DNA from 4 places in the Sporosarcina sp. FSL K6-2383 genome. Region 1 is predicted to be linked to each of the others. Evidence: riboswitches for the same ligand, from Rfam matches in the RefSeq annotation. Region 1 holds a riboswitch; each other region holds the start of a gene.
The links. Region 1 has a riboswitch for thiamine pyrophosphate ahead of MKZ10_RS08420 (ABC transporter substrate-binding protein). Riboswitches for the same ligand answer to the same signal wherever they lie in the genome.

Region 1 (5,491 bases):
GTCCTTTGGAATGATATAATGGTCAATGATAACCCCCATCAAATAGGGTACGAGTACATTCAACAGCGTAGAAATGACAACAAAAATAATAGAGGCTATCATTGCCAATTTTTGCTTCTCCATATAGCGCCAAATTCGTTTCATCGTCCCTTTTTTATCCTTTGCTTTGACAACGGGTCCCCAAAATCCTCTTGGCCCACGAGCACGTTCCATCGTATTTGAAGCAGGTTGAGTAGAAGCTTTATTCATCATACATGCGCCTCCTTCCCGCTTTGTATCGCGTAAATTCCACGATACACGCTGCTTTTCGCAAGTAATTCTTCATGTGTTCCACTCGCTTCAAGCATGCCATCATCGATGACTAGAATCTGATTGGCATCGATGATTGATGAAATTTTCGAGGAAATGATGAACACGGTCGTAGCAGAGTGATTGCGCTGTAATGCTTGCTGGACAGCAGCCTCCGATAATGCGTCAATAGCTGAAGTAGAATCATCTAAGATTAAAATTTTCGGTTCACGGATAAAAGCTCGAGTCATTGATAAGCGCTGTTTTTGCCCACCAGATAAGTTCGTTGCTCCCTGTGTCAACTCATGCGCAAACTTGCCATCCAATTTCTCGATAAATTCACTTGCAGCTGCAGACTGAGCTGCTCCCTCCATCTCTACAATCGTTGCGTCCTCTTTCCCAAAATTCAAATTCTCCTCAATGGTTCCCGAAAATAATGTAGCTTTTTGTGGTACAAAACCAATCGACTCTCTCAATCTTCCAAGAGGATATTCCCTCGCATTGACACCGTCGATATAAATACCCCCTGAATCTGGGTCATAAAGACGTGGGATGAGTTTAACCAGCGTCGATTTACCACTACCAGTTGAGCCTAAGATACCAATCGTCTCCCCCGCTTTCGCCAGGAATGAAATATTTTTCAGCACATGCTCTCCATTTTTACTGTAACTAAAATTCACATCTCTAAACTCTACTTGCCCTTTCATTTCTGGAAGCACAGCAGGTACACTCGGTTCACGAATATCGATGTTCGTATCGAGGACTTGCACAATGCGATTTGCCGAAGTAAAGGACCGGGCAATCTGCATTAATACATGACTACTCGTCATTAAACCATTCATAATAATCGTTAAGTAATTAATAAAAGCCAAAATGACACCAACTTGCAGCGTGCCCTCATTGACCTTAATAGCGCCCATCCACATACCGATCACAACGCCTATATTCACAACAAATAGCATAATCGGCATCAAAGTAAGAATCACTTGCTCCGCAGACATATTGCGCCTCGTTAATGTATGATTTACCTGTTGGAACAGTTCTTTTTCATAATCCTGTCGATTAAATGCCTTGATGACACGAATCCCTGCAAAGGTTTCCTGCAGCTTGGTATTCACCTGGTCCATCGCTTGTTGTACTTTGACAAATAACTTCCCTGATGTAATAGAAAAAAAGTAAATTAAAATCATCAATATCGGAATCGCCACTAACAATACCGGAAATAATTCACGAGCCGTAAACCAAACAATGACAACAGCTCCTATAAATAATAACGGTCCACGTACAAAAACGCGCAACGTCATCATAAGCGCCTGCTGGACAGATGTCACATCATTCGTCACAATGGTGATTAATTTCCCTGCACCGAATGCATCTGTATTTTTACTAGAAAACTGCTCCGTCTTTTTGAATACATCGCGGCGTATGTCCGCTGCAAAATTGACAGCTGCTTTTGTGCTGTATACCGTACAACCAACTCCCCCAATTAAACCAATCACAGCAGTTAGCAGCATTAACAAGCCAAGCTTAATGACGTAAGTATTATCATGATTCGCAATTCCCACATCAATCATTTGTTGCATAATTGTGGGCTGAAGCAGGTCCATCGCAACTTCAATACACATTAAAAGGGGGGCTAAAATCGCAAAGCGTGTATAAGGTTTTACATATTGAATTAATTTCTTTAGGGGTTGCATAGCATTTCCCTCCCTATTGGTTTTCTTTCTGTAAACGTTCTGTTATTTCCTCCAAAAAAGCAATCAACTTTGTAGATTTTTCTGGATTTTTTCGCGCTTGTTTCATCGCTTTTCGTACTTCGGCTTCCCACTGTTCCATCGCACGCTTTAACTGAACCGCCTCATCAGAATTTTGCCAAACCCATCTGGCTTCCCATTCAGTCCAGAAATCTCCTTCGATTCTGTTCGCGAAATCCTCTAAGCGTTCTTTCCCTTTTTCTTGAAGCACATATGTTTTTTTTTCTGAAGCCGGATCCAAATCAATCATCTCTTGTTCCAGTAATTCTTGAAGTGCTGGATAAACTGTGCCCGCACTTGCAGCATATAATCCGCCCGAACGATGTTCTAATTCCTTCATCATTTGATAGCCATGCATGGACTCTTCCTTCAGTAAATGCAAGATTGCCAGTTGTACAAACCCTCTCCGCCTTTTCATTGCAACCCCTCCTTTTAACTATATCGATAATTTTAGTCGATATATCGATTAATTACAATAGATATAGAGTAGCAATTTTAAATAAATGAATAATCCAGTTTTTCACTTGCATTATTTTGTTTGGGCTTGCTTCATTCACACGGATGTGGCAGAGTAGTAGATGTACTAATCATAAAAAATTCATACAGTTACAATTATGTGGGGGGACCAGTCGAACTGGTTGAGATATACTTTGGAAGTATAGACCCTTAGAACCTGATCTGGTTGACACCAGCGGAGGGAACATACTCATTAGCCATGTCTATTGTTTATGCGTTCTTCGGTTGCCCGGAGAACGCATTTTTGTGTTCAAAAGAGATGTATTTTGTGTTCCTTGGGCAGCCGTTCACTCGTAATTGCTATGAATCCAAGAGGAGGAATAGAGTTGAGAAAAGTTTTGTTGTTCGTCATGCTTTGTTTGTTGCTGGCGGCGTGTGGTACCGATAAGAGTAATGAATCGAAGAAAGATGGCCAGTTAGAGAAAGTCCAATTTGTCCTAGATTGGACGCCAAATACAAACCACACAGGCTTGTATGTTGCACAGGAAAAAGGCTTTTTTGAACAACAAGGTCTAGATGTTGAAATTATGCTTCCAGGTGAAGCAGGTGCTGACCAGCTTGTCGCAGCCGGAAAAGCACAATTTGGCATCAGTGCACAAGAAACGATTACAGAAGCGCGTGCTCAAGAGATCCCAATCGTGTCAATCGCGGCCATTCTTCAGCATAATACGTCGGGATTTGCCTCTTTGAAGAAAGCTGGCATTGAATCACCAAAGGATTACGAAGGAAAAACATATGGTGGCTGGGGTGCTCCTGTTGAACAGGCAGTCCTCTCTTCATTAATGGATAAAGAACAGGCTGACATCAATCAGGTTGAAATTATCAACATGGGGAATTCAGACTTTTTCACAGCCGTCGAACGTGATATTGACTTCGCATGGATTTACTATGCATGGACAGGCATTGAAGCCGAGCTGCGTGGCATTGACTTGAACATGCAGTATTTAAAGGATTTCTCGGACAAGCTGGACTATTATACGCCTGTCATTACGACGAGCGAAAAAATGATTAGCGACAATCCAGATACGGTTCGCGCTTTTGTCAAGGCAGTTACGCAAGGTTATGAATTTGCCATTGACAATCCAGATGAAGCGGCATCGATGTTATCGAAGGCGGTTCCTGATTTGGATGAGGAGTTGGTCACAGCAAGCCAACAATGGATTTCATCAAAATACCAAGACGATGCACCGCGCTGGGGTGAACAAAAACTTGAAATTTGGCAAGGCTATGCAGAATGGATGACTGACAACAATTTACTCGACGGTGAATTTATCGCAGAGGACGCATTTACCAATGCATTTTTACCTAAATAAGGAGGAACTACTATGACAAACGCACTTGTTAGTATTCAAATCATCCCCAAAATGCCCAATGGAGAAGATGTGATTCCCTTGGTAGATGCCGCTATTGCAGTTATTGAGGAAGCAGGTGTCCCTTACCAAGTATCACCGCTGGAAACAACAATGGAAGGTAACTTGACGGAGTTACTAGCGATTGTACAAAAAATGAATGAGCTTATGATTGAAAAAGGCTCACTAAGTATCATTTCGCAGGTGAAAATACTTTATAAGCCAGACGGTGCTTCCATGGACAAACTGACGGAGAAATACCGTTGAAACACGTATTTAAAAAAGGATGGCGACCTCTATTGGTCATCATCCTTTTACTTATCCTTTGGGAACTAGCAGGCCGGCTATTCAATATTCCCGCATGGCTACTCCCCGTTCCTACACAAGTGTGGCAAGAGACCATTCAGGGCTGGTCACTTTATTTCGGTCATATTTTATCGACCATCCGTCTGACACTTACTGGTTATACGATTGGTATTATTGTAGGTCTAGCCGTTGCCATATTGTTATTCCGTCTACCTGTGTTACAGGAAGCCTTTTATCCGCTACTGATTTTATCGCAAAACATTCCAATCATTGTGTTAGCACCTTTGCTTGTCATCTGGTTCGGATTCGGTATGTTACCGAAAGTGATTATTATTGTACTCGTGTGCTTTTTCCCCATCACCATCGCCCTACTGGATGGTTTGCGGCAAACAGACCGAGATTTGCTGCATTATATGAAAATGACGGGGGCATCGAATCGACAAATTTTTTGGAAATTACAGTGGCCCTATGCCCTGCCTTCTCTCTTTTCAGGTTTAAAAATTGCAGCTACCTATAGTGTCATGGGCGCTGTCATTTCAGAATGGCTCGGTGCCAATAAAGGAATTGGTGTCTATATGACACTAGCATCCTCCTCCTTTAAAACGGATCGCGTATTTGTCGCTATTTTGCTTATTATGATTTTAAGTCTAACTTTTTTCGCTATCATTGCAATGATTGAAAAATGGCTGTTCCGCTGGCAGCGACAAGGAGGGAATTCATCGAATGGGTAAATTACAGTTACAGCAGATTTCAAAGTCTTATGATGATCTTCATGTGCTACAAGATGTATCCTTTCATGTCGATGAAGGCGAATTTGTCTCCATTGTCGGACCATCTGGCAGTGGGAAAAGCACATTATTTCAACTCATTGGTGGCCTATATCCACCAGATCATGGCAAGATTATGCTGGATGGCAAAACGCTCAACAACTCGCGTGGCCACATTAGCTATATGCCACAAAATGCTTCGTTATTTCCATGGCGAACGATTTTAGAAAATGTATTATTAAGCTCAGAAATTGCGGGACAAAAAGATACTGCGACTGCATTGGAGCTTATTGAAAAAGCCGGACTCAGCGGCTATGAACAAGCCTATCCACACCAATTATCTGGTGGTATGAAGCAGCGCGTCGCCTTTATTCGCAGTCTTAACAGCCCTCAATCCATCATTTGCTTAGACGAACCATTCTCCGCACTCGATGAATTCACGCGATTTGAAATGCAGGAATGGCTGCTAGCTATTTGGGAGCAATACCGTAAATCGATTGTATTTATTACA
Region 2 (5,491 bases), 1.4 Mb from region 1:
TATCTTCAGAAACCGCTACATATTCTGGCTCCAATTGCTGAAGGATGGTCCCTTTAGAATTCACTCGAACTTTCCCATCGATCTCCACATCTTTAAATGAAAGTGTATTTGCTGTGAAATCGCTTGGTTCTTTCGTGACATCAATGATGGAAATCGTACCTTCCGGATCAACCGCGTAATCATCACCCGGCTCTCCTTCATTTGCAACGATGGCTTTTGTCCCGTCCGGTGTAAATGTCACCATGTCGGGCAATGAACCGACTTGCACGTGCGATATGTATGCTCCCTCTTTTGTTAAAAAAACAATATAGCCTGGGTCTGTTTTCGGATTACTGACGACCGATACCGCCACTAGATCTTTTGTCGGATGAGATGCAACACTCGTAATATCTGTTACATTTTCAATACCGAAATCCGCTAAAAATACTCGTTTTAAGGCTCTTACTTTTGTAAATTCACCAGATGTTAATGCTTCAAAAGAAAGAATATCAATGCCAGATACGACGCCATTTGTGACAAAGGCACGTTTTAACGTTTCATCATAAGCCATAATTTCAGTACCACCAATACCTACTGCACTGTCATATTGACCAATTCGCGTCACCTTCAAATCATCCCCTTTATATTGAAATAAAGACGATTGTTCTGCAAATACATTATGTGGCTGACTTGCACCAAAAAGAATTCCCGCTGCCGCAATCCCTGAAATCATTTTCTTTCTCATTTTCATCTGTTTGCCTCCTAAATATAGTATCTTTCCATAAACCAATTCTAGCGGTCTATTGTTAAGCGAGTATTAATTTATTGTGTTTTTTCATAAAGAATCCATTCATTAGCAATTCATCCGTGTTGTTATGTACACGGATGAAATGCTACAATGAGTATACATATATCAAACCGTGCATATACTATTGGAAAGGAATGATGAAAGTGAGTGCTTCTACTTTGGATAAATCAAAAAAAACCGTTAACTCAGACACGTTAAAATTTCTTAAAAATAACGTATACAATATCACGGATATCACACGTCATAACAAGCTAACTGAAATGCTCGATCGTTTTTCTGAAGAAGTAACCGATGAAGTATTTATCATTCAAAATGCGAAGAATAAAAATGCAAAAGGTGCTTTTTTAGACTTAGATTATTTCGAAGAACTCCTAGCAAATAAAGAGGCTCTCGAGAATGCCCTAGATGAATTAATTGAAGAGACCGCCATACAAAGGCTAAACAGCAAGGCCACATTGTCTCTACATGATGTTTTTGACGAAGATGATATCGACTTTGACCAATTAATGAAAGAAATTGGGGACTAAAAATTGAACAATCTAGCCGAACTTACCCAATTTTTAATCGACAATTATAACGTAGAGCTAAAATTCACACCCGAAGTTAAACAAGACTTAAAAGCCATCAACAAAGGAAGTCGAACAAGTATACTAGCTCTTATTATTCGACGAGCTAAACAAGGACCACTTTTTGTGCCTGAAGGTGTTGCAAAATCATTACATGGCAATTTAAACGGCTTCGCAAAAATTAAATCGAAGTCTACTAACATCAGATGTATCTATCAACCCGTTAAATCCACCATTACAAGGATGGATATGATTGCAATCGGTCCTCGGGATAAAAGCAAAGCTTATAAATTAGCTGCCGAGCGTTTGGATGCTTTTTATTCACAGAGGCAAAACGACGAATAATAGTTTTATATCTTGCCAATTATCAAACTTATGTTATAGTTGTGATGAAAATCGAATATTTTTCGCCACTAGGGGAGTCTTTTAAAGGCTGAGACGCATATGCATATGCGGACCCTTGGAACCTGATCTGGATCATACCAGCGTAGGGAAGTGGGACTGCGCTGTTTTTTTATTGACCAAACCATCGTGGGCCGCTTCCTAAGCTATATTAGGAGGCGGCTTTTTCATTTTCAATAATAGGGATATGGGGAGTGGACAGGATGACATTTTGTGATGAAGTACGGTCGGAATGTGATGCATTATGGCAAGGGAGCTTTGACCATCCATTTATCAAAGGAGTAGCAGACGGCACTTTGCCTGTAGAAGTGTTTAAGTTTTATGTGCAACAGGATTCTTATTATTTGTCCCATTTTGCAAAAATCCAGGCGCTGGGTGCTGTGAAAGCACAGGATTTACTAACGACACAACGGTTTGCAGCACACGCAGAACGTACATGTAGTGCGGAAATGTCCTTGCATGAGTCCTTTTTCAGCATGTTAGACATAACCGAAGAAGAACGCACAGCATTCCAACCTGCGCCAACCGCTTATCAATATGTTTCCCATATGTATCGCGCAGCTCACGAGGGTGATTTAGCAGATATCCTCGCTGCATTGTTGCCATGTTACTGGTTGTATTATGAAATTGGCGAAAGACTCAAAGACGCGAAACCAAATCACCCCGTTTACGATAAGTGGATTCAAACCTACAGTTCTGAATGGTTTGAAGAGCTTGTACAAGAACAGATTGCCCGGATGAATGAACTAGCGGAAGCTGTTTCCCCAGAGAGACGCCTTCGGCTCAAAGAACATTTCCGTAAGAGCAGCTATTATGAATGGCAGTTTTGGGCAATGGCCTGGACACAGCAACAGTGGACAATTCACCCATACGAAGAGGTAGCGAACCAATGATACAAAAACTGCGTGAAGAACAACCACTTGTGCATTGCATCACCAATATCGTCGTGGCCAATTTCCAAGCGAATGGTTTGCTAGCACTCGGCGCATCTCCCATTATGGCCGATGCTGTGGAGGAGGCAGCGGAAATCGCTAGTATCTCGTCTTGTACCGTGTTAAATATCGGCACACTGAAACGGGAAACCGTCAAAGCAATGCTTCTGGCGGGGAAAAGCGCTAATCAGCATGGTAAACCTGTCGTTCTCGATCCTGTCGGGGCTGGAGCAACCGCTTTCCGCAAAGAATCTGTTTTAGGGATTTTAGATGAAGTCGATGTGACACTCATCCGATGTAATGCGGGCGAACTTGCCGCCATTGCAGGGGTAAAATGGGAGGCAAAAGGCGTCGACGCGGGTCAAGGTGACACGGATTTAGCCACACTTGCAGAGGACGTTGCACGTAGACACCACTGTATCGTTGCCGTTACCGGCGTGGTCGATATTGTCACCGATGGCAACAAAACGCTGCACATTACAGGCGGGCATCCATTGATGGCCAAAATTACAGGCAGCGGTTGCCTACTAAGTGCCATCGCAGGTGCATTCTTGGCTGTCGCGAATGAAATTTCGTTGGACGCGGTAGCGAATGCATGTATTTTTTATAAACAAGCTGGACAGCAGGCTGCTGAAAAATCCGGGGGTCCCGGCGATTTTCAAGCTCAGTTTTTGAACGCCCTTCATCAGGGAGGTGTAGCAAGATGACAGCTATCGCTTTAACTGTCGCAGGATCCGATAGTGGTGGCGGCGCAGGCATTCAAGCCGATTTGAAAACATTTCAAGAGTTGGGTGTCTTCGGGACATCGGCACTAACTGCTGTGACGGCACAAAATACACTAGGTGTACACGGGGTTTATCCAATTGAGGCAGCTGGTGTGACCGCGCAAATGCGGGCAGTGCTGGATGACTTCAACGTCGGTGCAGTGAAAACGGGCATGCTGTTTTCTGCTGACATCATCCGCGCTGTAGCAGAAATACTGAAATCTTATGATACGCCTACACTCATTATCGATCCCGTCATGATTGCTAAAGGCGGGGCTTCCCTTTTACTAGAGGAGGCCGTGGATGCATTGAAAACACAACTAATTCCACTAGCTTCTGTCATCACGCCTAATATTCCAGAGGCAGAAGTGTTAGCAGGGATGACCATTGAATCAGATGGAGATGTCGAGGAAGCCGCGCATCGCATTTTGCAATTAGGAGTGGGGGCTGTTGTCATGAAGGGCGGCCATAGACAAGATGTCGACCATGCAGAGGATTTATTTTTATCGGCAGACGGCAAACGCATCACCTTACGCTCAGAATGGATCCATACCCAAAACACACATGGCACCGGCTGTACATTTTCTGCAGCAATTACCGCACGGATTTCACAAGGGATGCCTATTACTGAAGCAGTTATCGATGCTAAACGATTTATCCAAATGGCCATTGCTGACGGTCTGATCTTGGGGACGGCAGGGCATGGACCTACCAATCATTGGGCGTACAGACAGCAAAGTGCAACAGAGTGGAAGGAGATGGTCTTCATTGATTGAGCAACAGCTACAATTGTATTTCATCATGGGAAGTGTCAATACAGGGACAGCCGATCCACTGAAAGTATTGGAGGCGGCACTGCGGGGTGGTGTAACTTGTTTTCAATTAAGAGAAAAAGGTCACGGAGCACTTATTGGAGATGAAAAACGAGCATTTGCAGAAGCTTGCCAGACACTTTGTCGGCACTATCATATCCCGTTTATCGTCAATGATGACGTGGAGTTAGCAATAGCCATTGATGCAGATGGTGTGCATGTCGGACAGGATGATGAAACAGCGGCAATCGTGAGAGAACGGATTGGAAAAGATAAGATACTAGGCGTTTCCGTGCACAATGAGTCGGAAATGTTGGTAGCAATCAAAGCTGGAGCTGATTATGTCGGAATGGGACCTGTCTATGCAACTTCATCGAAAGCAGATGCAAAACCTGTCATCGGGACGGCTTTCATTCGAAAAATGAGCAGCCTTTACCCTACTATGCCAATCGTCGGAATTGGTGGTATTACAGCAGCTAACTGTGAATCCGTCTTGAAAGCAGGTGCTTTAGGCGTCTCCATCATTTCAGCGATTGCCTTAGCTGTTGACCCGTATATTGCAGCACGTCGTTTTAAGGTTGCAATAGGCAAGGAGGTCACTTCATGATAACAACTAAAAAAATGGTCATCATGACGATGTTCGTCGCCATTGCGGTTGCCGGCTCCACATTCGTTTCATTCCCAGCAGGCATCGCACGCGCTTATCCTGTTCAGCATGCCGTCAATGTCATTGCCGCGATTATGCTTGGACCTATTCCAGCCGTCATCATTGCCTTTTTGACTGGGCTCGTTCGGATACTTACCGGTACAGGCTCACTACTCGCATTTCCAGGAGGCATGATTGGCGCTTTCCTTGCCGGTATGTTGTATAAGCAGTTCGGTAAAACATGGCTGGCGGCAGTTGGAGAAGTTATCGGGACAGGTGTTATCGCCTCACTCATTGCAGTCCCTTACGCGAAAATATTAATGGGTACTACAATGACCGCCTTCTTTTTCGTACCGCCGTTTCTTGTATCAAGTGTGAGTGGTGCTGTGCTTGGTTTAGTGCTTGTTGTACGGTTGCAGCATACGAAGGTCGGCGGTAAGATTGGTGGAATGTTGTGAGGTTTTAGGGTTATGTTGTTTAGTTCGCGGAGAACGTTGCTTAGTTCGTCGAAAATGTTATTTAGTCGGTCAAAAACATTTCCTAGTTTCTGCAAAACGTTGTCTAGCTTCCTTTTATAAATTA
Region 3 (5,491 bases), 1.8 Mb from region 1:
CTGGGAAGACGTTAGCTTTTGTCTTGCCTATTTTACAAGTAGTCGATGGCAATAAAAAACAAACCCAGGCATTGATTATGACGCCATCACAGGAGTTGTCGATGCAAATTGTCAATGTCATTAGAGAATGGGTGCAAGGAACACCAATTACTGTTACTCAGCTTATTGGCGGTGCTAATATGCAGCGTCAAATCGAGAAATTGAAGAAGAAACCAACAATTGTTGTTGGAACGCCAGGTCGTTTGGCGGAGCTTGTAAAAGTGAAGAAATTGAAAATGTATGATATACGTCATATTGTATTAGATGAGGGAGACCAGCTTCTATCTCGCGATCATCGAGTTATTGTAAAAAACATGATTGACGCAGCGCATCCAGACAGACAAGTCATTGCAGTATCTGCGACAATTACTGAGGAAATTGAAGTAGTTGCCAGCAAGTTTATGAATGATCCTATTCGCATTCAGGTTGGTGCTGAAGAAATGCCGAAATCAGGTAAAGTTGTTCATTCATTTGTTAAGACAGATATACGAGACAAGACAGATGTTTTACGGGGAATTTCTCATTTAAAAGGAATTCGTGCTTTAGCTTTTATTAATAATGTCGATCAGCTTCGGATGAAAGAAATGAAGCTCAAATATAATGAGGCACCGATTGCAGTCTTACATTCAGAAATGAAGAAATTTGAGCGACAGCAAACGCTGGAAAGCTTCCGTAAAGGGGAGTTACGTGTGCTAATCGCAACAGATCTTGCAGCGCGTGGATTAGATATCGAAGGACTGACGCATGTTATCCATGTAGACGTGCCGCACACGATTGAACAATACTTGCATCGATCTGGACGAACAGGACGTGCAGGAGAAGACGGAGAAGTGCTAACGCTGTTGTCCTATGCAGAGGAGCGCGATTACCGTAAGCTGACAAAAGGTATTAAAACGGTCCAAAAAGTATGGTATAAAGGCCAACTGACAGAAGGTAACTCGAAAACGGTTGGGAATAGTAAGAAAAAATGACATGTCTGTTGATTAAACATTTACTTGCATAAATCGCAGGTAAGCAAAGGCTTGAAAACTATCTTATCCCCAGCTCATTTTCGGTTCGCTTTCGACGAACTGTTCAAGACATAATTACCGAGGAGCAAGCATGACTAGAAACGACGAAGTCGTTTCTAGTCATGCTTTTTCGGTCATCTTATTATGAACAGTTTCCTGTCACGTACCTACAATGTTCAAGCGGAAAATGAAAATGCAGTGGCTTGAAAAGAATAGAATTGATGACTTTCTATAGAGAGTGTAAGCGCCCGAAGATGCAATTTCGGGCACTCTGGATCATTGTATAAGGTGTTCCTACTTTACTTTTTAGCAAAACCGATAAGAAAGTGACGCTACCTAAAATAACAGAGGGAAATACTATGGTAAAATTATCTGTCGCCAAAATTGTATCTTTGGCGGCCTTCTCAAATTAAGAAGCCCTCTATTCCTTCGTCCTCAAAAGCATTAGCACTTTGTGTACCGGAGTTTTTGGAGAGCGACGGATGAACGACCACCATACGATTACCGAAAAGAATGTATAGGGATACGGCGGAGTCGCGTCCCTATAAATGAAAATAGCACGGGAATTGTATAGAAGTCGTTCCATCCAAAGCGAACCAAAAGCTATTGGACTTAGAGTGACTAATAGTTGATTAAGTTATTTTTTTTAGTTAATCAACAAACGTGAAAAAGTAATGACGAAAAGGGCTATTCTAGAATCTACCCGGATTCTAGAATAGCCCTTTATTATTGATTCAGTTGGTATTTACTGAATCAATTTAAATCTTTGTCAAAATAATTGGCTCGCCTTTTGTAACGATAACCGTATGTTCAATTTGTGCAACGAGCGAATTATCAGGTGTAATGAATGTCCAGCCATCTCCTGATTCGATAATATGCTCAGCTTTTTGTGAGATGAAAGGCTCGACTGCAAGGACCATGCCATCTTTCAAAAGAGTCTTATCGGAAGGATCGTAGTAATTCAAAATATGCTGTGGTTCTTCATGCAAAGATTTACCAATGCCGTGGCCCGTTAAGTTTTTAATAACGGCTAGCCCGTGATTTTTCGCCTCACGTTCGACCGCTTTACCAATCCGGTTCAAACTAGAACCTGCCTTCACCTTCGTCATCGCAAGCTCGAATGCACTTGCGGCAACATCGCAGAGCAGTTGTTTTTTGTCGTCTGGTGTTCCAGCAACAAAAGAAATGCCAGTATCAGCAAAATAGCCGCCATAAGAGCCAGAAACGTCGATATTAACAAGGTCTCCATCTTGAATAACACGAGAGCCTGGAATACCATGTGCTACTTCATTGTTGACGCTAATGCATGTGTACCCTGGGAAATCATATTGGTCAATTGGTGCAGAAATTGCTCCTTTTTCTTCAAAGAGACGCCCCGCGAGCTCATCAATTTCTTTAGTTGTTTTACCAGGGACCGTTGCTGCTTTTAACGCTTCACGGATTTCGGCAACAATTTTACCGATTATTTTTAGCGCCTCAATATCCTGTTCAGTTTTTGCAATCATTTCGTACAAATCCTTTCTACCGTTCAATTTTTCTATACATACTATATCATATTATAACGCAGAAAAAAGCCTGCAAACTTTAAAGTAATTGCAGGCAGGTAAATTATTTTTTTGAAATAGTTGCATTGGAAGTTTTCTTATTTGCCATTATTTTTCGTACAATTGGGTAAGCGATGGGGGCTATTTTAATGGCTGTCTTAATTAATTTTCCGATTTTCAAATGAATTCTCTCCTAAAAATATATTTTGTATTCCGTTCCCGCATTTCAAATATGATAAACCTTATTTTAATACCTTCACGCCTTGAACAATATTCCAAATGACGATGATGACAAAGAGAAGTCCATAAATTAGCATGAAAATAAACGGGGTTAATTGCCAAAAACTAAAACTGAAATTATCGCCAGACATTCCGCTTATTTGATTTGTTAAAGAAAACATAGAGAAAGAAAAAATAACAAATCCCGCAATGAGTAATAGGGTCGGGACGAGATGGGAGATGAGTGAGCGTTTTGCATGATACTTAATTTCCCGGTTATCTGATATGAAATAAATGATAACAGGTAGAAGTAATGGAGCAAAAAAAACGCTGAAATAGCATAAAGAAGCTAATAGTTTATTGTTTTGCAAGAGTATCCCCTCCGTTATATGTTAACTATATAGGTTATTTGTTATTCTTGTTAATTATCTTGCTTAAAGATTGACCATCTTATACAATGAAAGAGTTAATTGAATAACTTGAACCACAAGGGGTGCCTTTTTGGCTGAGATTGGACAATTTGTCCTAACCCTTCGAACCTGTAAGATTATTCTTGCGTAGGGATGTGGATGGCAACCATCATATTGTGATGTCCCATTCTATCCGGGATGTCTTTTTTTATGCCCGGAATCCTACACCAACTAGTAGGAGGAGGAAGTCATTTGGATCGTAAACGTCTACAATTTTTACTCGAAGTAGCTATTTTAGGAGCTATATCATTTGTACTTGATAAGATTGGATTTTCAATGCCTCAGGGAGGTTCGGTCACATTATCTATGCTGCCAATTGTTGTCATGGCATTTCGTTGGGGCATTGTTGGGGGAATGCTGACGGGATTTGTCTCGGGGATTTTGCAACTGATTATGGGTGGCTATGTTTTTAATGCCATTCAGGCAGCACTCGATTATTTTGTCGCGTATGCACTTGTTGGTGTCGCGGCAGTTACGCTTGGTTGGCTGTTAAGTGGCAAAGCAAAAGGTAATAAAGGTACGATGGTCATGGCGATTGTTGTAGGTACGGTGATTGGCGGGCTTCTTCGATTTCTTATCCATTACATCGGCGGTATTGTATTCTTTGCGTCATATGCACCTGAGGGACAGCCGGTTTGGCTTTATTCGCTCGTATATAATGCAAGTTATATGATTCCTTCCATCATTTTATCAGCACTTGTAGCTTCATTATTATTTATGTCGGCACCACGTTTGCTACAACGTACATGAAAAATCGCCGTTCTTCCAAAAAGGAGGAACGGCGATTTTTCTATTTGACGGATGTTAATTGTTTTCTTTTGAAAAAAATCACGACAGCAATGGCTGCTGTTAGAAAAAGCGCTGCAGCTGAAACGAATAATTCATTGACGCCGTTTTTTACTGCAATTCCTATAAACGCCCATATGAATACACTGCTTAGAGCTATATCCGCATGGTGGTATAGGAAATGGAGTGCAATGGCTGTAGCGAAGGTCAAATAGATGACCGTCCATAGCGGATCGCTGAGTCCCCAGCCTGACCATTCATGTAGTGTAAGGACATAACTGATGTTGGCAATAGTCGCGATGAAAATCAAGCCAAGGTTAATGGCAATCGGAATTCTACCAAACAATTGGTTGTCTTTTTTAGGGTAAGTGAAATATAGGGCTAGTAATGTAGCGAGTAACAAAGCCATGAAAACAATTGTCCAATTAAAGAAACCGTAATGCCACAGCAGGAGCCAGACAATATTAAACAGACAGCTAATCGTAAACAGGATAGCTCGACCGTTTTGTAGTGATTGGCTAACGGTAGCGTTGTTGTGTTTAAAGCCGTATAGCCAAAAGGCAAGTAGCATATAAATAATAGCCGACAATGCGAAGACATATCCCGCGGGCATGAAAAGAACGGGTAACCTACTTGCGATGGCTACTGTTGTACTGCCGTTCAAAGGTATACTATTTGCTGCTACATTGACAAGGACGATGGCAATGAGCGAAAGGGTCATGATCATAATTCTATACATATTAAAATCCTCCTATTGAATAGTATACATAGGAAAGGTAGAACCTGCGAAGGAAAGTGTGAAGTTTCCGTCACAAATTAATTTCAATCAGTAGGATTTCCGGGTATTCCCAGTCGTGTAATTGATTAATTTCGCATGCCTTCGTTTCATGTTATACTATAAGGAGCTTTTTTACGAAAATTTAGAACAGCAAAAGGGTGAGTGGGTAGTGATTTTGCTTGAAGGGAAAACGTGCTATTTACGAATATTAACAGAGGAAGATGCAAAACTATTCACTGAATTACTAAGTGCTAATAAAGACTATTGGTCTGTTTTTGAACCCCGTCACGAAGCAAGCTATTTTACTGTCGCTGTTCAAAAAGAGAAAATTAGAGAGTCGATTTATCAAATGCGGGATAGAAGAGAATACAACTTCGGTATATTTGATTCAGATACGAGCAGGCTAGTTGGGCATATCTCTCTTTACAGTATTAAAAGACTGCCTTTTTCAAGTGGTTTCGTCGGCTATTCTATTGATGAGCGAGAAATAGGGCGAGGGATAGGGACAGAGGCGGTTAGTCTCGTTACAAATTTTGCATTTGGGAAGTTAGCCTTGCATCGAGTTGAGGCATTTGTTTCACCACGTAATATCGGATCTATGAAGGTTTTGGAAAAGGCGGGCTATCTCCAAGAAGGACTCATGCG
Region 4 (5,491 bases), 1.1 Mb from region 1:
ATTACCACCTCCAGTAGGTGGCAATAAGGAGTGCTCCCGCAATAATTCTTCATCTTCCCATACATCTCCCGCATCATAGCGCCCGGTCAACCGCCCTTCTTTTAATAAAAATACTGTATCCGCAACGGCTGCGGCAAATTCCATATCATGCGTTACGATGAGCAAAGCAAGTCCCTCCTCTGCACGTGTGTGAACAAGATGATGCAGTTCCTGCAAGGCAGTTTCATCCTGTCCACTCGTCGGCTCATCCAAAAGAAGGACAGGTCGTCTTTCAGCCAGCATCGCCGCGATGGCTGTTCGCCGTTTTTGCCCATGACTAATTGCAAATGGGTGGGACTGCCGGATATCCTCCAACTTTAAACGTCGCATAATATCCTCAACCAATTCAGGTGCTACGCCCCTAGAAAAGACAATCTCATCCTCAACCCGCTGTGTCACAAACAAATGCTCAGGCGATTGGGGCACATAGCCTGGAAGGACGGCTTCTCCTACAATTCGTCCCTTTGTCATCGGCATAATGCCGCAAATTGCTTTCAACAGCGTCGACTTTCCACTGCCGTTATGCCCTGCTAGTACAGCCACCTCTCCGCTATTCAACTGGATAGACACATCTTCTAACAACATTTTCCCTTTCATTTTCACAGACACACTCTGCATGTCAAAGACTGTTGCAGCACCCCTCGAAGACCTTCTTTTTTCGAATAAAATCGGAGCTGCCACAGTGCAATTGGTTCGTTCGACAAACCCGCCAGTTACAACCTGTAAACCCCAATCGAAAAAATTTCCCCAAGTATCAAGACGATGTTCAACTACAACGACAGTCCAGCCATACGCTCTTTGAAGTGCATCTAACCAGCCAACAAATTCATGTGCCGTCACCGGATCTAGATGTGACAAGGGTTCATCCAATAACAGAACTTCTGGTTTCATCAGAATGGCACAGGCAGTAGAGACTCGCTGCTTCATCCCACCTGAAAGTGTTTGAATGACTGTATGCCTTAAGTTACTTAGCTGTGTGACTTCTAATGCCTCCGTTATTCGCTGCTCCATCTCTCTACGTGGTACATGTAAGTTTTCAAGTGTAAAAGCCATTTCCTCTTCTACAGTTGGCATACAAAATTGCGAATCAGGATCTTGAAACACAGTGGCAACACGGGCATTGACCTCACCTGGGGCGTAGTCTTCATGGTCTTTATCCCATAACGTAATGGTTCCGGACAGAATGCCATCGCAACTCGCCGGGTACAGGCGGTTCATCAAATAAAGTAGCGTGCTTTTGCCGCTGCCGCTTGCACCTGTAATGACGACACGTTCCCCTTGCCGAATGGTCAAAGAAACGTCTTGTAACACGGGATTATCCTCCTCAGGAAAGCGGAAGGTGACGTTAGCGAATGCCATGACAATGGCGGACTCAATTGCTAGTACTTGCTTTGCCCATTCAACGACCATGCTGAACTGTTACTTTCTGCTTGCGATTTGGTTTATCCCTAGAAATGGCATAGCCACGTAGTGCACCTGTCGCAAGAAGACCGTCAGATACCCATTTCCCACCAAGTCCGGCAATCAGCGCACCACTCATAATTCGTAGACCAAACATGAGAGCAACATAAGAAGGGGAGAGCGCTGCATAACCCGACACGAAATAGCTGTAGACAAAGCTAAATACCGCTGATCCCACGCCCGCCAAAATGAGCACCCATGTATTGAATCGTTTGTAGCCTGTGGCGGCAAAGGCAGCTTCTGCCCCTAATCCTTGAATCAGTCCACTTAAAATCAGTCGCGGGCCAACTGCATTACCAATCATCACTTCAATGGCGGCAGCTACGGTTTCAGACAACACGGCGGCACCAGGTTTGCGAATGATGTACATGCAAATAATCGACACAATAAACCAAATGCCAAACATCCATTCATACGCAATCGGGCCGATGAAGCCAGCCCAAATATTTCCGACATGGACGAATAGTAAATAGACAACAGCAAATACAACGGCCAGCACCGACAATAACACAACTTCTTTCAGCTTCCAGGACTTCAACAAGTCAGGCACCGCCTTTGTGTGAAGGACTATTGATGCTCATATTAACCGTCATGACGAGATGTCGATGTTCCGCGGAGCGTGCCTCGGAAAAAGACTCTTCTAAAAATGTAAAAACCTCATGAATATCCCCGTGCAAGCCGCTGGCATAATGCATACTCGTGTTAAAGACACCTTGTTCCTTCGCACGCTCTACTTCTTTATAAATGACCGACATATAATCCGGATTGTTCATCGGATACAAAGCAAACTGTGAGGATACATATTGTCGTAAGTCTTTCACTAGTGGTTCATTTAATCGAACATCATCTTTTTCTAAATAAACATCCCCCGCAGTATCACCAGGACAGCCGACTGAAAAAGTACCGTTAAAGGCGACATGTGTCCCCGTTTTTGCAGCGTGTAACACAATAGCCTTGGCCGTATCAAAAACATGAATCTCTTTGCCACGTATGACCGTACTGACATCATCGGTGTGCATCCACACATTGGACGTATCTGCTTTCGATAATGCGCCTTTAATGATTTCTACAAAATTGTCCGCCATTGGATGAAGCGAAAACCGCAATCCAATAATCGGGCTCGTTCCACAAGAAAATGCTGTTTCCATAACTATTTCCCCCTATTTTACTCCACAAAAAAAGCCACATCCGTGAAGATGCAGCCCTCCTGCGCATAGGTGACCTACGGCAAAAGTAACCGCACTTCCCCACGCCAGTATTACCTGGTTCGAGTTATAAGGGATCGGAGCAAAAGCTCTCATCTCAGCCGAAAATAGGCACCCCTAGTGCAGAAAACGTATGTGATTTTGATTGTAAAGTTTGTATTATGCTGAATCGACTCCAGCGCATTCAGTGTAAAGGAAGGAATGGCGTTTGTAAAGTGTAAGATAAATGTAACCAGTTCCAGATGACTCTCGAAACTACTTGCTTGACAATACGTGGTTACAATTATATAGTTTGTTACGTAAAGTAAGTATTGTCGTTTGAAAAAGTAAATAAATTATATGGGTGGTTATCAAAGTGGGATTTTTCGACAGACTATTCGACAGACTATTCGGTAGATCAACTGAGGAGGAAAAAACAATGACAAATGTAAAATTGAAAATCGGTATTGTTCAAGGTAGTGTACGTGTAGGACGCAACGGTGATGCTGTAGCAAAATGGATGAATGAGTTCGCAAACAAACGTAATGATGCAGAGTATGAAATTGTAGACCTTGCTGATTACAACCTGCCATTCTTAGGCTCAGCAAATGCACAACCGGATGCTGAAGCACAAATCAAAGCGTGGTCAGAAAAAATGGCTTCTTTCGATGGTTATGTTTTCGTTACACCTGAATATAACCATGCAATTGGTGGCGCACTAAAAAATGCGTTGGACTTCTTGAACCCAGAATTGAACAACAAAGCAGCTGGCTTCGTTGGATATGGTAGCTTGGGTGGTACACGTGCACATGAAAATCTACGTCTAATCCTAGGTGAACTACAAGTTGCTGACGTTCGTACAGCGGTGACGTTCTCCCTGATGTCCGACTTTGAAAACATGAGCGTATTCAAGCCTGCTGATTACCATGCAGACAATGCAAACGCTATGCTTGACCAAGTTCTTGCTTGGAGTGGCGCATTAAAAACTGTACGATAATAAAGGATGTTCATACTGTATGCAGACATAATTCAAAACTATGTCTACATACAGTGCGTTTCGTAAGTGTTGTATAGTAGGACTAAAAATCGTACATACAAAAGGAGATAGCTGTTCTAGATGAAATAGCAAATGCATAACATAGAAACGAACATTTTACATTTTCTCTGAAATGGAGTACAGATAATGACAAATGAAGTAGGCAAACCGGGAATCGAAATAGGCATTTATACGTTTGGGGATATCGGCCCAGATCCACATACAGGAAAGACAATTAGCATTCAGCAGCGCCTACAAGAGGTGCTGGCTGCTGGAAAGCTAGCAGATGAAGCTGGACTTGATGTCTTTGGGGTAGGTGAACATCATCGTTTAGACTACGCGGTGTCATCTCCAGCTGTTACGCTCGCAGCAGTGGCACAGCATACGAAGCAAATTAAGTTAACGAGTGCAACGACTGTGTTAAGTACAATCGATCCTGTCCGTCTTTTCGAAGACTTTGCGACACTTGATTTACTGTCAAATGGCCGCGCAGAAATTATTGCAGGTCGTGGTGCATTTGTAGAATCTTTCCCGCTATTTGGCTATGATTTAAACGATTATGATGAACTGTTTGAGGAGCATATGCAGTTACTCCAACAGTTAAATACGAGTGAAGTTGTCAATTGGCAAGGTTCTTTCCGTTCATCGCTACAGAACGCCATGATTGCACCTCGTCCGGCACAAGAAAAATTACCGCTTTGGATTGGTGTGGGCGGAACACCGGAAAGTGCAATTCGGGCAGGTAGACTTGGCACAGGAATGGCTCTTGCTATTCTTGGCGGCGATCCAAGACGCTTCAAGCCACTTGTCGATTTGTATCGCCAAGCTGGATTAGAGGCGGGGCATAGCGTCGATGCCCTAAACGTAGCAGTGACGGGGCATACATTTATCGCCAAAACTACGCAACAAGCAAAAGATGAATTTTACCCCTATTACACAAGTTATTGGGAGTATGTGAACAAACAGCGCGGAATGAGCACGAAGATAGCCCGCTCTGATTTCGAGCAAATGGCTAGCCCTGAAACCGGATTATTTGTAGGAAGTCCTCAACAAATTATTGAGAAAATACTCCAACAGCATGAATTGTTTGGGCACCAACGGTTTATCGCGCAAATGGATATTGGAGGCATACCGTACGCAAGGGTTGCTGAAGGTATTGAAATGCTGGCGACAGAAGTGGCGCCGGTTGTTCGAAGAGAGACTGCAAAGTGAATGTAGTAGTTTTAAAATAAGTGGGAATACCGTATTTTCGATTAATCGACAATACGGTATTCCCACTTTTTCATTTCCACAAAGTATTTTGGAGAAATGGGTCTTTTTCAATGGCGGTTATTCTTTTTGCACCAGCTCATCTTCTTCACTTGGCTTCGCACGATAAACGATAAACGCCAAAAGAACGGCTACGAGAGACATGGCGAAAGCGATGAAATAGACAAGTTCGACGCCAGCTACCATTGCTTCAACGAGTGTCGCGGGGTCATTAGGTGCATCTGCTTGTTGTAAAAACTTCAGTTGCCTAGCGTTCATAATGCCAATAAATACAGACACACCAATCGCACCTGCTACAGGTTGTAGTGTCGACATAACTGCGGTTCCATGTGGGTACAATCGTTTAGGTAACTGATTCAAGCCGTTCGTCTCAGCAGGCATCATGATTGCCGAAACAGCTAACATTAATAAAATATAACCGACGATGACAACCCATAATGCAGTTTCAGCTGTTAATCTGCTCATCATAAACATCGTTCCACTTAACACAAGTGATGCTGGA

Region 2: it holds a riboswitch for thiamine pyrophosphate, as region 1 does, so the genes downstream of both, tenA (thiaminase II) here and MKZ10_RS08420 (ABC transporter substrate-binding protein) in region 1, are expected to answer to the same signal.
Region 3: it holds a riboswitch for thiamine pyrophosphate, as region 1 does, so the genes downstream of both, thiT (energy-coupled thiamine transporter ThiT) here and MKZ10_RS08420 (ABC transporter substrate-binding protein) in region 1, are expected to answer to the same signal.
Region 4: it holds a riboswitch for thiamine pyrophosphate, as region 1 does, so the genes downstream of both, MKZ10_RS03200 (YkoF family thiamine/hydroxymethylpyrimidine-binding protein) here and MKZ10_RS08420 (ABC transporter substrate-binding protein) in region 1, are expected to answer to the same signal.

The regions. Positions count from the first base shown of each region.
Region 1 is NZ_CP152017.1:1,685,968-1,691,458, reverse strand. Features, by position in the region: gene MKZ10_RS08435 (ABC transporter ATP-binding protein) at 1-213, opposite strand, end outside; gene MKZ10_RS08430 (ABC transporter ATP-binding protein) at 249-1,985, opposite strand; gene MKZ10_RS08425 (PadR family transcriptional regulator) at 1,999-2,460, opposite strand; TPP riboswitch at 2,651-2,759, shown strand; gene MKZ10_RS08420 (ABC transporter substrate-binding protein) at 2,885-3,871, shown strand; gene MKZ10_RS08415 (thiamine-binding protein) at 3,884-4,174, shown strand; gene MKZ10_RS08410 (ABC transporter permease) at 4,171-4,944, shown strand; gene MKZ10_RS08405 (ABC transporter ATP-binding protein) at 4,937-5,491, shown strand, end outside.
Region 2 is NZ_CP152017.1:275,707-281,197, forward strand. Features, by position in the region: gene MKZ10_RS01545 (choice-of-anchor I family protein) at 1-730, opposite strand, end outside; gene MKZ10_RS01550 (hypothetical protein) at 931-1,314, shown strand; gene MKZ10_RS01555 (hypothetical protein) at 1,318-1,698, shown strand; TPP riboswitch at 1,759-1,864, shown strand; gene tenA (thiaminase II) at 1,959-2,648, shown strand; gene thiM (hydroxyethylthiazole kinase) at 2,645-3,394, shown strand; gene thiD (bifunctional hydroxymethylpyrimidine kinase/phosphomethylpyrimidine kinase) at 3,391-4,227, shown strand; gene thiE (thiamine phosphate synthase) at 4,220-4,870, shown strand; gene thiW (energy coupling factor transporter S component ThiW) at 4,870-5,367, shown strand.
Region 3 is NZ_CP152017.1:3,454,152-3,459,642, reverse strand. Features, by position in the region: gene MKZ10_RS17520 (DEAD/DEAH box helicase) at 1-1,010, shown strand, start outside; gene map (type I methionyl aminopeptidase) at 1,808-2,554, opposite strand; gene MKZ10_RS17510 (hypothetical protein) at 2,658-2,774, opposite strand; gene MKZ10_RS17505 (hypothetical protein) at 2,836-3,183, opposite strand; TPP riboswitch at 3,292-3,393, shown strand; gene thiT (energy-coupled thiamine transporter ThiT) at 3,475-4,032, shown strand; gene MKZ10_RS17495 (tryptophan-rich sensory protein) at 4,073-4,807, opposite strand; gene MKZ10_RS17490 (GNAT family protein) at 5,016-5,491, shown strand, end outside.
Region 4 is NZ_CP152017.1:603,301-608,791, forward strand. Features, by position in the region: gene MKZ10_RS03190 (ATP-binding cassette domain-containing protein) at 1-1,449, opposite strand, end outside; gene MKZ10_RS03195 (ECF transporter S component) at 1,439-2,041, opposite strand; gene MKZ10_RS03200 (YkoF family thiamine/hydroxymethylpyrimidine-binding protein) at 2,043-2,648, opposite strand; TPP riboswitch at 2,728-2,834, opposite strand; gene MKZ10_RS03205 (NAD(P)H-dependent oxidoreductase) at 3,124-3,681, shown strand; gene MKZ10_RS03210 (LLM class flavin-dependent oxidoreductase) at 3,868-4,932, shown strand; gene MKZ10_RS03215 (MDR family MFS transporter) at 5,050-5,491, opposite strand, start outside.